2 regions of the Variovorax sp. LjRoot130 genome follow, and region 1 is predicted to be linked to the other one. Evidence: predicted binding sites of a transcription regulator. Region 1 holds the regulator's gene; the other holds the start of a gene.

Region 1 (7,670 bases):
GACGCAACTCCGCCCTGCGATCTCCCTCGTGAAACGCATGGCGCGACAGAAATCGAAGAACCGTCCGAGGACACCATGAGACTGATTTTGTTGGGCGCCCCCGGGGCAGGCAAAGGCACGCAGGCAGCCTTCATTTGCCAGAAATACGGCATTCCTCAAATCTCGACCGGCGACATGCTGCGCGCCGCCGTCAAGGCCGGCACACCGCTCGGGCTCCAGGCCAAGGCCGTGATGGATGCCGGCGCCCTGGTGAGCGACGACCTGATCATCAACCTCGTCAAGGAACGCATCGCGTTGCCGGACTGCACCCAGGGCTTTCTGTTCGACGGCTTCCCGCGCACCATTCCGCAAGCCGAGGCCATGCGCTCGGCGGGCGTCAAGATCGACTACGTGCTCGAGATCGACGTGCCTTTTGCCGACATCATCGAACGCATGAGCGGGCGCCGCTCGCATCCGGCGTCGGGGCGCATCTACCACATCAAGTTCAACCCGCCGAAGACCGAAGGCAAGGACGACCTCACGGGCGAAGACCTGATCCAGCGCGAGGACGACAAGGAAGAAACCGTGCGCAAGCGGCTCGAGGTCTACAGCCAGCAGACCCGGCCGTTGGTCGACTACTACTCGGCCTGGGCCAAGGCGGACCCGGCCGCAGCGCCGAAGTACCGCGCCATCAGCGGCGTCGGCACGGTCGACGAGATCACTCAGCGCGCGCTGGGCGCCCTCGGCAGCTGATCAGGCCGGGCTGGAGCGCAGCCCGTAGACCTTGCCGTCGGCGAACAGGTATTCGACGCGCATCACCGGCTCGCCCTTTTCTTCCTTGAAGGTGAAGCCCACTGCCGAGATGGTCGCGCCGGACTTGATCTCCGAAACCTTCCAGGCCTCCATTCGCGTCAGCGGCGCGAGTTCGAGCGTCCACTGGCGATCGGCGCGGCGCGGCGCGGTCGCCTTGGCAAGAAGTCCGGGGCCATCGACCGGCGCGCTCTGCGCGGGCGGCTGTCGCGTTGCGAGGTCTGCCGGCACCTTGAGACCCGGCGGAACCTCGATCACCAGCTCGGCATGCGGGTTCTGCCAACGCGCGCGCACGACCTTTCCTTCCAGGTAGAGCGGACGCTCCTGGTCGAAGCTGCTCCAGCCGTGGTGCGCCCAGGCGAACGGCGCCGCGACGGGAAGGGATGCGGCGGCGATGACGATGCTGCGACGTTTCATCGGAAAAACTCCTTCTTCTCTTCAGTACGCGATCCAGCGGCCGCAGAACACGACGGCCAGCCAGATCGCAGTGGCCAACAACATCTGTACCCGCGCCAGCGCGTCGAGTTTGCGCAAGGACCTTCGCGCGTGGAACCAGCCCGCGTTGCATCCGGCGGCCAGCAACAATCCCATCTTGATCACGAAGGCCCGGTTGGCGAGCAGTTCGGCCGGCTGGGTCGCGAACATCAGCGAGCCGCTGGCCGCCGCCAGCGTGAAGCCGCAGAGCGCGATCGACAGCGACAGCCTGGCCATCGCCTGCACCGGCAAGGCAGCCGCACGTCCGAACACCCGCAGCTCGAGCGCCACGAGATTGCCGAGCAGGAGTGCGATACCGATGATGTGCACCGCCTCCAGCGCCGGATAGGCCCACGAGTGCGATTGCAGAGCGCTGAACATGGCCTCAATCGGCGGCCGGCTGATCTGCCATCAGCTCCAGCACCAGCGCGATGCGCGCCTTGACGGGAGTCAGTGCGCCCGCGTCACGCAAGAGTGCATTCGGCGCCGGCAGGATGCGGCCCTGCGTGCATCGCGTGGCGCGCACGACCGCGATGCCGGCAGCCTGCGCCCGCAGCGCGGCTTCTTCCAGCGCACGGTGCAAGGTGCCGTTGCCGGTGGCCGCGAGCACCAGGCCCTCTACCGGCTCGGCGGCGCCGGACTGGCGCTCGCGAATCAGTGTGTCGATCAGGCTGCCGCGCGCCTCCGCATGACTCATCACGATTTCCACATGGGGCCAGCGGGCGGCATTCGTCATCTGTTCGAAGAGCTCGCGCGCATCTTGTTGCGACGATACCGGCCAGCTTCGGAGGCCGCGCACCGCGCCCTCCTCCACATAGGCCACCGGTCCCGCATCGCCGGAGTCGAAGGCGTCGAGCCGGTAGGTGTGGACCTTCTGGACATCGAAGGCGCTGTGCACCGTGCCCGCGCAGACGGCCACCACGCCCAGCGCGCCGGGGCTGGACGCGACCGCGATCGCATCGCGCACGTTCTGCGGGCCGTCTGGCGACAGCGCGGTCGCGGGCCGCATCGCGCAGGTCAGAACCACCGGCTTCGACGGAGCCAGCACCGACTGCAGGAAGAAGGCTGTTTCCTCCAGCGTGTCGGTGCCATGGGTGATCACGAGGCCCGCTACGTCGGGCTCGGCGAGCCAATGGGCGCAGCGCTCGGCCAGCGTACGCCAGATCGCAAAGCTCATGTCCTTGCTGTCAATCTGCGCCACTTGCTCGGCCGCGAGTGCGATGCCTTCGGGCGCCTCGATGCCGCCCAGCAGTTCCGTCACGCCTACTTGCCCGGCCGTGTAGCCGATGTTGTCGCCGGCCGCCGTAGCGCGGCCGGCGATGGTGCCGCCGGTGCCCAGAACGATCACGCGGCGCTTGCCTTCTCGAAGGGTATCGACCATGTCTTGCCAAACTTCCGGAAACTGGTTAAAAATACAGGTACTGGATATTCAGCCAGTGCCGCAAGGAGTCATCAATGCAGTTCGCCGTCAAGCTTACCGCCCGCCAGCAGCAGATTCTGGACTTGATCCAGAGCGCCATCGCGCGCACCGGCGCCCCGCCCACGCGTGCCGAGATCGCCGCCGAACTGGGCTTCAAGTCGGCCAATGCGGCCGAAGAACATTTGCAGGCCCTGGCACGCAAAGGCGTGATCGAACTCGTGAGCGGCACCTCGCGCGGCATCCGCCTCAAGGGCGACGCACTGCGCTCGCTGAACGAATCGCGCAACAACCAATTCTCCCTGTCGCTGCCCGGCATGGCCCAGCTCGCGCTGCCGCTGATCGGCCGTGTGGCTGCAGGCTCGCCCATCCTCGCGCAGGAGCACGTCGACCAGACCTACTACGTCGAGAACACCCTGTTCCAGCGCCAGCCCGACTATCTGCTCAAGGTGCGTGGCATGTCCATGCGCGACGCCGGCATCATGGATGGCGACCTGCTGGCGGTGCAAGCCACCAAGGAAGCCCGCAACGGCCAGATCGTGGTGGCCCGGCTGGGCGACGAAGTCACGGTCAAGCGCCTCAAGCGCAACAAGCAGGTCATCGAGCTGCATGCCGAAAACCCCGACTACCCCACCATCGTCGTTCAGCCCGGCGAGCCTTTCGAGATCGAAGGCTTGGCCGTAGGCCTGATCCGCAACACGATGCTCATGTAGGGGGTCCAAACCCCGGCCGCGACAGGTGGCGGGCGTATGGCCGAGGGCCATCACCCTGTAGCAGCCGATGAAAGCAATCCTGCCTGTGTTCAACCTCTGACTTTTCTGGAGTTCACATGGGAATCGCTCTTCTCAGCCTTGCTGATCTGTTCATGCCGCTGCAATCGCTGGCCGATCGCTGGATGCCTTCGCGCCGCAGGCGTTCGTCCGGCCTTCGCTATGTCGGCATTCGGCCCAGCTGTGCCTCTGCACCCGCGCCGACGCGTCCCCTGCGCGTGGTGCGCACGGTCGATGCGCAGCGCCCCGGCCAGAACGCGGGCCGCGTCGTGATCTCGGGCCGCATGGCGGACGTCTGCGCCGAACTCGATCGGCTGGCCGCCCTGGAAGCGGCGGACACCGTGCCGCGCGCCAGCCGCCTGCATTGAGCGAGGCGATGCCGATCGGCAATTGAAGCCGTACCGAGCCTGGGTTATCCCCGGGCAGCGTGCGCCTGTGGAACGCAGGGCACGGAGTACGCGGATGGTGCGAGGCACAATGGCATGCCATGAACATTGTGATCCTCGACGACTACCAGGACGCGGTGCGCAAGCTGCGCTGCGCTTCCAAGCTCGACGCGTACGCGGCCAAGGTCTACACCAACACGGTCAAAGGCATCGGGCAGCTCTCGGTGCGGCTCAAGGATGCCGACGTGATCGTGCTGATCCGTGAACGCACACAGATCTCTCGCCAGCTGATCGAGAAGCTCCCCAAGCTCAAGCTCATCTCGCAGACCGGCCGGGTCGGCAGCCACATCGACGTGCATGCGTGCACCGAGCAAGGCATCGCGGTGGCCGAAGGCACGGGCTCGCCGCTGGCGCCGGCCGAACTCACCTGGGCGCTGATCATGACGGCGATGCGCCGCTTGCCGCAGTACATCAGCAACCTCAAGCATGGCGCCTGGCAGCAGTCGGGCCTCAAGTCGGCTTCGATGCCTCCCAATTTCGGGCTCGGCTCGGTGCTCAAGGGCAAGACGCTTTGCATCTGGGGCTATGGGCGCATCGGCCAGCTGGTCGCACGCTATGGGCAGGCCTTCGGCATGCAGGTGGTGATCTGGGGCCGCGAGGAGAGCTGCGCCAGGGCACGGTCCGACGGCTTTCAGGTGGCACCGAACCGGGACATCTTTTTCAGCGTGGCCGACGTGCTGTCGATCCATCTGCGGCTGGCGGAGGAAACACGGGGCCTGGTCACCCTCGAGGATCTGTCGCGCATGAAGCCCACCGCACTGTTCGTCAACACCTCGCGCGCCGAGCTGGTCGAACAGGACGCGCTGCTCGCAGCCCTCAACCGCGGCCGGCCCGGGCTGGCGGCCGTCGACGTGTTCGAGAGCGAGCCGCCGCTGCAAGGCCATGCGCTGCTGCGCCTGGAGAACTGCATCTGCACCCCGCACATCGGCTACGTCGAGCAGGACAGCTACGAGATGTACTTCGGCCAGGCCTTCGACAACGTCGTCAGCTTCATCAAGGGCAACCCCACCAACATCGTGAATCCGGGCGCACTGCAGGTCCGCCGTTGAAACAGCCTGCGCTGCCGGCAGCTTTGTGGGCCCTGCTGGCGGGCAACTTCGTGATCGGGACGGGCGTGATGGTGGTGCCCGGCACGCTCAACGAACTCAGCACCTCGCTGCAAGTCAGCGCGGCTACCGCCGGCCAGTTGATCACCGCGGCGGCCGTCGTGATGTGCCTCGGCGCTCCCTTGCTGGCGGCCGTGGTCGCGGGCTGGGACCGCCGGGTGCTGCTCGCCTGCACCATGCTGTGGTATGCGGCAGGGCATCTTCTCGCGACGCTGATGCCGAACTTCGGCGGGCTGCTGGTGGTGCGCATGCTGACGGTCGTCGCGCCCGCGATCTTCACGCCGCAGGCGGCCGCCTGCGTGGGTCTGCTGGTGCCGCCCGAGCAGCGGGGCCGCGCCGTCACCTTCGTTTTTCTGGGATGGTCCATGGCCTCGGTGCTGGGCCTTCCGCTCGGCACGCTGATCGGCGGTCATTTCGGCTGGCGCACCGCGTTCGCGACGATCGCGCTCCTGTCGATCCTCAGCGCAGCCTGGATCTGGCGCAAGCTCCCATCGGGCATCCGGCCGGCCGCGCTGTCGCGCGCGGCCTGGGCCCAGGTGCTCAAGAGTCCGCTGCTGATGGGCGTCGTCTCCGTCACCGCGCTGCAAGGCGCGGGCCAGTTCGTTCTGTTCAGCTATTTCGCACCCGTCCTCAAGCAAGTGCTGGGCGCGGACGCCACGGCACTGGGCCTGATGTGGGGCTGGTTCGGCGTCTGCGGCCTGCTCGGCAACATGCTCGTGAGCCGGTACATCGACCGCATGGGCGCCTCGCAGATGGTGCTGCTCACGACCTCGCTGATCGCGCTGAGCCTTCTTCTGTGGCCTCTGGGCGTGACGCTCGCGGGGCTGGCGCTGATCATCGTGCCCTGGGGCTTCGGCTGCTTCGCCACCAACTCGGCTCAGCAGGCACGCCTGGTCTCGATGGCGCCCGCGCTCGCGCCGGGCTCGGTGGCGCTCAACAGTTCCGGCATCTACGTGGGGCAAGCGGTGGGTGCCGCAGCCGGAGGCTGGCTGCTGGCCCATGACGCGATCGCCTGGATGAGCTGGGCGGGCCTGGCGATGGTGCTCTGCGCGCTGGCGCTCAGCCTGGCCGTCGACCGGGCGCAACGCCGCGCCCCGGCGTTCAGCGCTTGACCGGCTTGGGAGCTATCTCCGCCTCGGTGGCCGGATCGAAGAGCTCGAAATCGATCACGTGGGGATCGCTGGACGGTGCGGGCGGCGGCTTCGGCGTTTCGATCGGCGCTCGCATGGTTTCGAAGGCCGTCTTGTCGAATTCGGCGAGGTCCAGGTCGATGTCGGGCTTGGCGCGCGGCACCGGTGCGGCGCCTGCGGGAGGCGCCGGAAGCGGCGCATCCGGCACCAGCACGGTCTCATGGTGCAGGTGGTCGTCGATGGCGCCGTAGATCGAGGGGGGCAGCGTCGGGGCGTACTCGACGGCCTCGGGCGCGCTCTCGCGATCGAGCGGCGCAGGCGTCGTGGCCAGCTGGTCGTGGCCGAAGGTATCGACGAAGGAGTGCGGCGTGACGGGCGCAGGCGGTGCGCTGTTCGGATCGATCACTTCCTTGGCCACGGAATAGAGCAGCAGCAGCTCCTGGTAGGCCGCCAGGTCGAAGGCCTCGTCCTCGTGCGCGCCGGGCTTGCGGAATATCAGCTCCTCGATCAGCGCCAGGGTGCCCGGCGCAGGCCACTGCGATTCGATGCGCGCGAGGGTGCTGCGATAGTGTTCGAGACCCTTGCCCGTCTCGTTGAAATTCTCGAACGCCGGGACGTCGGCGTTGAAGGCCCGTTCGAATTCCTCCGCCAGGCGCGCATAGTCCTCCTTGCGCCCCAGCGAATGAAAAATCCGCAGCAGGTCCAGGTAGGCCAACGCGCTGGTGCCGGGATTGGTGGCGATGTGTTCGCGCAGCACCGCGATTGCCTGGTCGTGCTGGCCGAGCGAAAGGAAGAAGTCCGACTGCTGCTGCACGTCGAACAGCTCTTCGGTGTTGACCGGCCGCACCGGCGCGCCATCGGGCGTGCGTGCCGGCTGGGGTTCGGAATCGCCGAAGCCGCTGTCGTCGTCGGGCTCCAGGGCTGCAAAGGTCGCCGCGCCGAAGCTGGTGGCGTTCGCGCTGCGCCGCGGCGGCGGTACGGAGTCGACGTCCGGCTCCTCGTCGAGCAGTGCGCGCAAGGAACTCGGCCGCGTGGGACCGCCCTCGCCCTTCGACGGCGTCTCGCCCCACCAGGCCGGCGCTGCGGCTCGGCGCGCCATGCGCCACAGCAGCACGATCGCCACCAGCGCGATCAGCAACAGGGCGATCAGCGCGTAGACCAGTGGATTGCGGTAGCGGCTGTCGTGCGCCTGCGCGAGCTCGCTGCGCATCTCGAGCAAGGTGCGCTGGTTCTGCGCCGTCTGCTCGCGCAGCGCGGCCAGCGTGGCTTCCAGCGCTTGCATGCGTTGGGCCTCGCGCTGCGCCGCTTCGGGGTCGATGTTGAGCGCGCGCCACTCGGCGGCGGCCGCGGCGCGGCGCGCGAGGTCTTCGCTGGCCGGCAGCGTCAGTTGCGGGCTTGTCTTGAGGCCGGGCTGCGCGACGGGAACCGGTTCCAGCGTTTCGAGTTGGAGCCGGGATCCACCGGCGACGGCCCCGCGCCTCGGCTCAGTGGCTGCGACCGTCGGGACGGTGCGCGGCGCGGCCGCACGCGGTGTGGCG
Region 2 (7,670 bases), 3.0 Mb from region 1:
GGCGCCATCACCTTCAGCGGCTCGGTCATCGCCTTCGGCAAGCTCTCGGGCAAGTACAAGTTCAGGCTGTTCCAGGGCGCGCCGGTCCAGTTCAAGGGCCAGCACATGCTGAACCTGGCGCTGGGCCTCTTGACCATCGCGCTCGGCCTGGTGTTCGTCTTCACCGAGAGCTGGACCGCCTTCTTCCTGATGGTGCTGCTGTCCTTCGTGATGGGCGTGCTGATCATCATCCCGATCGGCGGCGCCGACATGCCGGTGGTGGTCTCGATGCTCAACAGCTACTCGGGTTGGGCCGCGGCAGGCATCGGCTTCAGCCTCAACAACGCGATGCTGATCGTCGCCGGCTCGCTGGTGGGTTCCTCGGGTGCGATCCTGAGCTACATCATGTGCAAGGCGATGAACCGCTCGTTCTTCAACGTGATCCTGGGCGGCTTCGGCGGCGAGGCGGCGGCGGCTTCCGGCGGCGCCAAGGAGCAGCGCCCGGTCAAGAGCGGCAGCGCCGACGACGCGGCCTACATGCTCTCCAATGCCGAGACCGTGATCATTGTGCCGGGCTACGGCCTGGCGGTGGCCCGGGCCCAGCATGCGGTCAACGAGCTGGCCGAGAAGCTCACCCACAAGGGCGTGACGGTGAAGTACGCGATCCATCCGGTGGCCGGACGCATGCCGGGCCACATGAACGTACTGCTGGCCGAGGCCGAGGTGCCCTACGACCAGGTGTTCGAGATGGAGGACATCAACGGCGAGTTCGCGCAGGCCGACGTCGCGATCATCTTGGGCGCCAACGACGTGGTGAACCCGGCGGCGCTCACCAAGGGCACCCCGATCTACGGCATGCCGATCCTGGAGGCCTACAAGGCCAAGACGGTGATCGTGAACAAGCGTTCGATGGCTGCGGGTTATGCCGGTCTGGACAACGAGCTGTTCTACATGGATAAGACCATGATGGTTTTCGGCGACGCCAAGAAGGTGGTCGAGGACATGGGCAAGGCGATCGAATAAGGGCGCCTTGCGCCCGCGCCTCCGCCTTGCCGGCATCGCCGGCGGCGGCCCCGTTGACCAGAACTCAGAATTTCGTTGAGGAGACCCATCCATGACAGACCGCCCCTGGCTCACCAGTTACCCGCAAGGCGTGCCCGCCGATATCGACGGCTCGCGCTATCCCTCCCTGGTGGCGCTCATGGAGGAGAGCTTCTCGAAGTACGCGGAGCGCACCGCCTACAGCTTCATGGGCAAGGATCTGAGCTACGGCGAGGTCGACAAGCTGAGCCGGGCCTTCGCGGCCTACCTGCAGGGACTTGGGCTCGCGAAGGGCGATCGCGTCGCGGTCATGATGCCGAACTGCCTGCAGTACCCGATCGCGGTGTGCGGCATCCTGCGCGCCGGGCTGATCCTCGTGAACGTCAACCCGCTCTACACGCCGCGCGAGCTCGAGCACCAGTTGAAGGATTCCGGCTCCAAGGCGATCGTGATCATGGAGAACTTCGGCGCCACGCTGCAGCAATGCATCGCGTCCACGCCGGTCAAGCACGTCGTGCTGAGCGGCATGGGCGATCGGCTCGGTCTGCTCAAGGGCGCGCTGGTCAATTACGTGGTGCGCAACGTCAAGAAGATGGTGCCCGACTTCAGCCTGCCCGGCGCCGTGCGCTTCAACGACGCGCTCGACAAGGGGGCAGGGCGCGGGCCGACGCCGGCGCCGATCGGGCCTGACGACGTTGCGGTGCTGCAGTACACGGGCGGCACCACCGGCGTGTCCAAGGGCGCCGTGCTGCTGCATCGCAACGTGATCTCCAACGTGCTGCAGTCCGAGGCCTGGAACGAGCCGGTCATGCAGAAGGTGCCGGCCGGCGAGCAGCCCACCAGCGTCTGCGCCCTGCCGCTCTATCACATCTTCGCGTTCACCGTGAACATGATGCTCAGCATGCGCACCGGCGGCAAGCTGATCCTGATTCCGAATCCGCGCGACATCCCGGCCGTGCTGAAGGAACTGTCGAAGCACACCTTCCACAGCTTCCCGGCCGTCAATACCCTGTTCAACGGGCTGGCCAACCATCCGGACTTCGGCACCGTCGATTGGAAGAACCTCAAGGTCTCGGTTGGCGGCGGCATGGCGGTGCAGGGCGCGGTGGCCAAGCTCTGGCTCGAGAAGACCGGCTGCCCGATCTGCGAAGGCTACGGCCTCTCCGAGACCTCGCCGTCGGCCACTTGCAACCCGACCACCAGCACTGCCTACACCGGCACCATCGGCGTGCCGCTGCCCAGCACCTACCTGAAGCTGCTCGACGACGACGGCCATGAGGTGCCGATGGGCCAGCCGGGCGAGATCGCCATCAAGGGCCCGCAGGTGATGGCCGGCTACTGGCAGCGTCCCGACGAGACGGCCAAGGTCATGACGGCCGACGGCTACTTCAAGTCCGGCGACATCGGCGTGGTCGACGAGCGCGGCTTCTTCAAGATCGTCGACCGCAAGAAGGACATGATCCTGGTCTCGGGCTTCAACGTGTATCCGAACGAGGTCGAAGAAGTGGTCGCGCAGATTCCGGGTGTGCTCGAATGCGCGGCCGTGGGCATCGGCGACGAGAAGACCGGCGAGGCCGTCAAGCTCGTGATCGTCAAGAAGAACCCGGATCTCACCGAGGCCCAGGTGCGAGACTTCTGCCGCGCCAATCTCACCGGCTACAAGCAGCCCAGGGTGGTGGAGTTCCGCACCGAGCTGCCGAAGACGCCGGTCGGCAAGATCCTGCGGCGCGAGCTGCGCGACAAGAAGTAGCGGGCACTTCCATGGCGGGGCCGGTCGCGATCGTTGCCGCCATGCAGGAGGAGCTGGGCGCGCTGCTCGCCGCGATGCCCGACGAGCAGCGCGTGCGCGTCGCCGGGCGGGATTTCTGGGTCGGCCATCTGCATGGGCAAGCCGTCGTGGCGGTGCTGTCGCGCATCGGCAAGGTCGCGGCGGCCACCACGGCCACTGTGCTGCTCGAGCGTTTCGGCGTGCGCGCCATCGTCTTCACCGGCGTTGCAGGTGGGCTCGGGCCCGGCGTGCGGGTGGGCGACGTGGTGGTGGCGACCAAGCTGCTGCAGCACGATCTGGACGCCTCGCCGATCTTTCCCAAATACGAGGTGCCGTTGACCGGGCATGCGCGCTTCGCGGCCGACACCGCGATCAGCGATGCGCTGGCCGCCGTGGCCGCCGGCCTGCTGCGCGATCCGGTCGCGCTGCTCGGGCAGACGGTGGTCGACGACTTCGGCCTGCAGGCGCCCCGGCTGCATCGCGGCCTGCTGGTGAGCGGCGACCGCTTCGTCTCGACCGCCGCCGAAAGCGATGCGCTCCGGCGCGAGTTGCCCGACGCGCTGGCGGTCGAAATGGAAGGCGCCGCGGTGGCGCAGGTGTGCCACGATTACCGCGTGCCATTCGCCGCGGTGCGCACGATCTCGGACCGCGCCGACGACGCGGCGCATGCCGACTTCCTGCGCTTCGTCGCCGCCGTCGCGAGCCGCTACAGCCTCGCGGTGATCGACGCCTGGCTCGCCGGCCTGTCTTCCCCCGCCCGTTCGGGCTGAGCTTGTCGAAGCCGGGAGCAGCCCTTCGACCCTTCGGCAGGCTCAGGACAGGCCAAGCTCAGGGCGAACGGGGTTGGGCGACTGCTACTTGAGCCAGCCGCGGCGGCGGAAGTACCACATCGGCACCAGGGCGCTGGCGACCATCAGCACGATCGCGTACGCGTAGCCGTAGCCCCATTCCAGCTCCGGCATGAGCTTGAAGTTCATGCCGTACACGCTCGCGATCAAGGTCGGCGGCAGCAGCGCGACGCTCGCCACCGAGAAGATCTTGATGGTCTTGTTCTGGTTGATGTTGATGAAACCGACGGTCGCATCCATCAGGAAGTTGATCTTGTCGAACAGGAAGGCGGTGTGGTTGTCGAGCGACTCGATGTCGCGCAGGATCTGGCGCGCCTCCTCGAACTGCTCGGCGTTCAGCATGCGGCTGCGCATCATGAAGCTCACCGCGCGGCGCGTGTCCATCACGTTGCGGCGGATGCGGCCGTTCAGGTCTTCCTGCCGCGCGATCGCGGCCAGCACCTCGCCGGCCAGTTCGTCGCTGACGTTGCCTTCCAGCACTTTCTTGCCCGCGACTTCCAGCTCGTCGTAGATGTTCTCGAGCGAGTCGGCCGAGTACTCGGCGTCGGCATCGAAGAGCTTCAAGAGCACTTCCTTGGCATCCTCGATCAGGCCGGGTGCGCGGCGCGCGCGCATGCGCAGCAGGCGGAACACCGGCACGTCTTCATCGTGAATCGAGAACAGCACGCCGCGGCTGCGCAGTTCGGTGTTGTGCTGGTTGAGGATGAAGGCGACGCGCACGGAGCGCGGGTTCTCGGCGTCATCGATCAGGAAGTCGCTGCGCACGTGCAGCTCGCCGTTGTCTTCTTCGTAGAAGCGCGCCGACTCCTCGATGTCCTCGTCCATCGCATCCTCGGGGATGGACAGGCCGTAGTACTGCTTGATCCAGCGCTTTTCTTCGAGTGTGGGCGATTCGAGATCGACCCAGATCGGCTGGAACTGAGAGAGCTCTTCGAGGGCCTCGATTTCTTCCTGGACAAGGCGGCCGTTGGCGAGCGTGAAGATATTGAGCATGGCTCACTCCCGGTGAATTTTTGTGGCGGTTGGCGAGGGTTCGGGGCGCTTTCAAGTCCCTGGCCAACAACGCATCACAGGGGAGTTGAAAGCTGCCGAGGCGGAACGGTTTCCATGCAAAGTCTCCGGTTGCAGCGAGGCGCGATTATGTCATCGGCCCCGGCGCTTTTCTGTCGGCATCTGGATGGACATCCAGTAAAGTCGCGGCGATGCAAAGCCTCGCGACACCCGCACCCACGAGCCAGGCCGAGCGCCTCGCGGCCGCGCTCTCCAAGCTCAACGACGAGCAGCGTGCGGCGGTGGAGCACGGTGTCGGCACGGCCCTCGGCGAGGCTCCGGAAGACCAGCGGCCGCTGCTCGTGATTGCCGGCGCGGGCTCGGGCAAGACCAGCACGCTCGCGCATCGCGTGGCCCATCTGATCGCGCGCGGCGCCGATCCGCAGCGCATCCTCTTGCTGACCTTTTCGCGCCGCGCGGCGCAGGAGATGGAGCGCCGTGCCGGGCAGGTGCTGGCGCGCGTGCTCGGCCTGAAATCCGATGCGCCGCCGGCCTTGCCCTGGGCCGGCACCTTCCATGGCATCGGCGCGCGCCTGTTGCGCGAACACGCGGCGCAGATCGGCCTGCACGAGAACTTCACCATTCACGACCGCGGCGATGCCGAAGACCTGATGGGCCTGGTGCGCAACGACATCGGCCTCGCGTCCATGGAGCGGCGCTTTCCGCGCAAGGGAACCTGCCTCTCGATCTACTCGCGCGCCGTCAACAGCTACGCGCCGCTGGCCGAGGTGCTCGCGCATGCGTTTCCGTGGTGCGCCGAATGGGAGGCCGAGCTCAAGCGCCTCTTCGGCGCTTACGTCGAAGCCAAGCAGGCGCAGCAGGTGCTCGACTACGACGACCTGCTGCTGTACTGGGCCGAGATGGTGGCGGAGCCCGCGCTGGCGGCGCAGATCGGCGCGCGCTTCGACCACGTGCTGGTCGACGAGTACCAGGACACCAATCTGCTGCAGGCCGCCATCCTGCGCGCGCTCAAGCCCGACGGCCGCGGCCTCACCGTGGTCGGCGACGACGCGCAGTCGATCTACTCGTTCCGCGGCGCGACGGTGCGCAACATCCTCGACTTTCCGCAGCAGTTCACGCAGCCCGCGCGGGTGGTCACGCTGGAGCGCAACTATCGCTCGACCCAGCCCATCCTCGATGTCTCCAATGCGGTGATCGCCGCCGCTTCGGAGCGCCACACCAAGACCCTCTGGACCGACAAGCCCTCGGCCGGACGGCCGCAGCTGGTGCTGGTGCCCGATGAAGCGCAACAGGCCCGCTTCGTGGCCGAGCGCGTGCTCGCGCACCGCGAAGGCGGTCTGGCGCTGAAATCGCAGGCCGTGCTGTTCCGCAGCTCGAGCCACAGCGCCGCGCTCGAGCTCGAGCTGGCGCGGCGCAACATCCCCTTCGTCAAGTACGGCGGCCTCAAGTTTCTCGAAGCCGCGCATGTGAAGGACCTGCTGGCGGTGCTGCGCTTTGCCCAGAATCCGCGCGGGCGCATGGCGGGCTTTCGCGTCACGCAGCTGATTCCGGGCATCGGGCCGGTCAGCTCCACGCGGCTGCTCGACGCGATGGCCGAGGCTTCAGACCCCGGTGCCGTCGTGCAGGCCTTCGTGCCGCCTGCCGCCGCGAAGGAGGAGTGGGCGCGCTTCGCGGCCATCTATGCCGAATTGCGCGCGCCCACGCTCGCCTGGCCGGCCGACATGGAGCTCGCGTTGCAGTGGTATCTGCCCCACCTCGAGCGGCTTCACGACGATGCCGGCCTCAGGCGCGGCGACGTCGAGCAGCTCGCGCGCCTGGCCTCGGGCTATGTCTCGCGGGAGCGCTTCCTGACCGAACTCACGCTCGATCCGCCCGAAGCGACGAGCGACCGCCCGGGTCCGCCGCTGCTCGACGAGGACTACCTGATCCTCTCGACCATCCACTCCGCCAAGGGGCAGGAGTGGCGCTCGGTGCACGTGCTCAACGTGGTCGACGGCTGCATCCCGGCCGACGTGGCGCAGGGCGCGCAGGAACTGGAGGAGGAGCGGCGCCTGCTCTACGTGGCGATGACCCGCGCGCGCGACCACCTGCACCTGCTGGTGCCTCAGCGCTTCTACGTCACGCAGCAGGCTGCGCGCGGCGACCGGCATCTGTACGCCGGCCGCACGCGCTTCATTTCGGCCGCCGATTCCGAGCGCTTTGAACAGCAGACCTGGCCGCCGCCGCCCGAACGCGCACCCCATGTACCGCCGCCGGCGGCCACGATCGATCTGCTGAGCCGCATGCGCGCCGCGTGGCGCTGAGCGCCGCGCGAGGTCTTTAGCACTATCAAATCGATAGCGCACCGTGAGCGTGGGCGGGCGATGCCGGGGTTTGCCATGGAAGGGATTGCAATTCGATGACAGCATGGGCATAGTGAACCGACCTTCCCCCGTTCCTCTCCCTCCCCCTTCCTTCTTCTCTCCTTCCCCCACCTTTCCCCATTTCGCCGGCCACGCTTCACCCTGAAGCGGGGTCTTTTTCCCCAACCGTCAATCCAGGAGGTCATTCATGAATTTGACGATCAGCGGTCATCACCTCGACGTCACCCCCGCCTTGCGCAGCTACGTTACGAGCAAGCTGGACCGAATCACCCGCCATTTCGACCAGGTGGTCGATGTGAAGGTGATCCTCACGGTGGAAAAGCAAAAGGAAAAGGAACGTCGGCAACGCGCCGAATGCAATATTCACGTCAAGGGCAATGACATGTTCGCGGAATCGAGCCACGCTGATCTCTACGCCGCGGTCGACGAGCTGGTGGACAAGCTCGATCGGCAGGTGGTCCGTCACAAAGACCGCCTGCAGGACCACCATCACGAGGCGCCGAAGCGCGTGATGTAGTACCTCTCCGGGCAAATACTCTTGCGGGCCGCCTCAGGGCGGCCCTTTGCTTTTTGCGGAGCAGGTGCATAATCGCCCCCGCCCCGCCCCAACATGAACCGACTCGCGTCCATCCTGCCGCCCGCTCAAGTCCTCGTGAGCGT

The links. The regulator LexA, encoded in region 1, represses DNA repair genes until DNA is damaged. The targets are predictions, from matches to a motif close to ACTGTATNNNNATACAGT.
Region 2: the regulator LexA is predicted to act here: its motif matches at 4,809-4,826, upstream of ACSQ86_RS27435 (ATP-dependent helicase).

Annotation. Positions count from the first base shown of each region.
Region 1 covers NZ_CAXURM020000001.1:2,538,761-2,546,430, reverse strand. The annotation lists gene adk (adenylate kinase) at 76-732, shown strand; gene ACSQ86_RS12735 (DUF6152 family protein) at 733-1,206, opposite strand; gene ACSQ86_RS12730 (hypothetical protein) at 1,228-1,644, opposite strand; gene ACSQ86_RS12725 (asparaginase) at 1,649-2,644, opposite strand; gene lexA (transcriptional repressor LexA) at 2,719-3,393, shown strand; gene ACSQ86_RS12715 (hypothetical protein) at 3,510-3,818, shown strand; gene ACSQ86_RS12710 (D-2-hydroxyacid dehydrogenase family protein) at 3,938-4,945, shown strand; gene ACSQ86_RS12705 (MFS transporter) at 4,942-6,114, shown strand; gene ACSQ86_RS12700 (type IV pilus assembly protein FimV) at 6,104-7,414, opposite strand; gene ACSQ86_RS12695 (hypothetical protein) at 7,516-7,670, opposite strand, start outside.
Region 2 covers NZ_CAXURM020000001.1:5,533,213-5,540,882, reverse strand. The annotation lists gene ACSQ86_RS27455 (NAD(P)(+) transhydrogenase (Re/Si-specific) subunit beta) at 1-1,002, shown strand, start outside; gene ACSQ86_RS27450 (long-chain-fatty-acid--CoA ligase) at 1,094-2,770, shown strand; gene ACSQ86_RS27445 (5'-methylthioadenosine/adenosylhomocysteine nucleosidase) at 2,782-3,558, shown strand; gene corA (magnesium/cobalt transporter CorA) at 3,643-4,629, opposite strand; gene ACSQ86_RS27435 (ATP-dependent helicase) at 4,839-6,950, shown strand; gene hpf (ribosome hibernation-promoting factor, HPF/YfiA family) at 7,198-7,527, shown strand; gene ACSQ86_RS27425 (PTS sugar transporter subunit IIA) at 7,621-7,670, shown strand, end outside.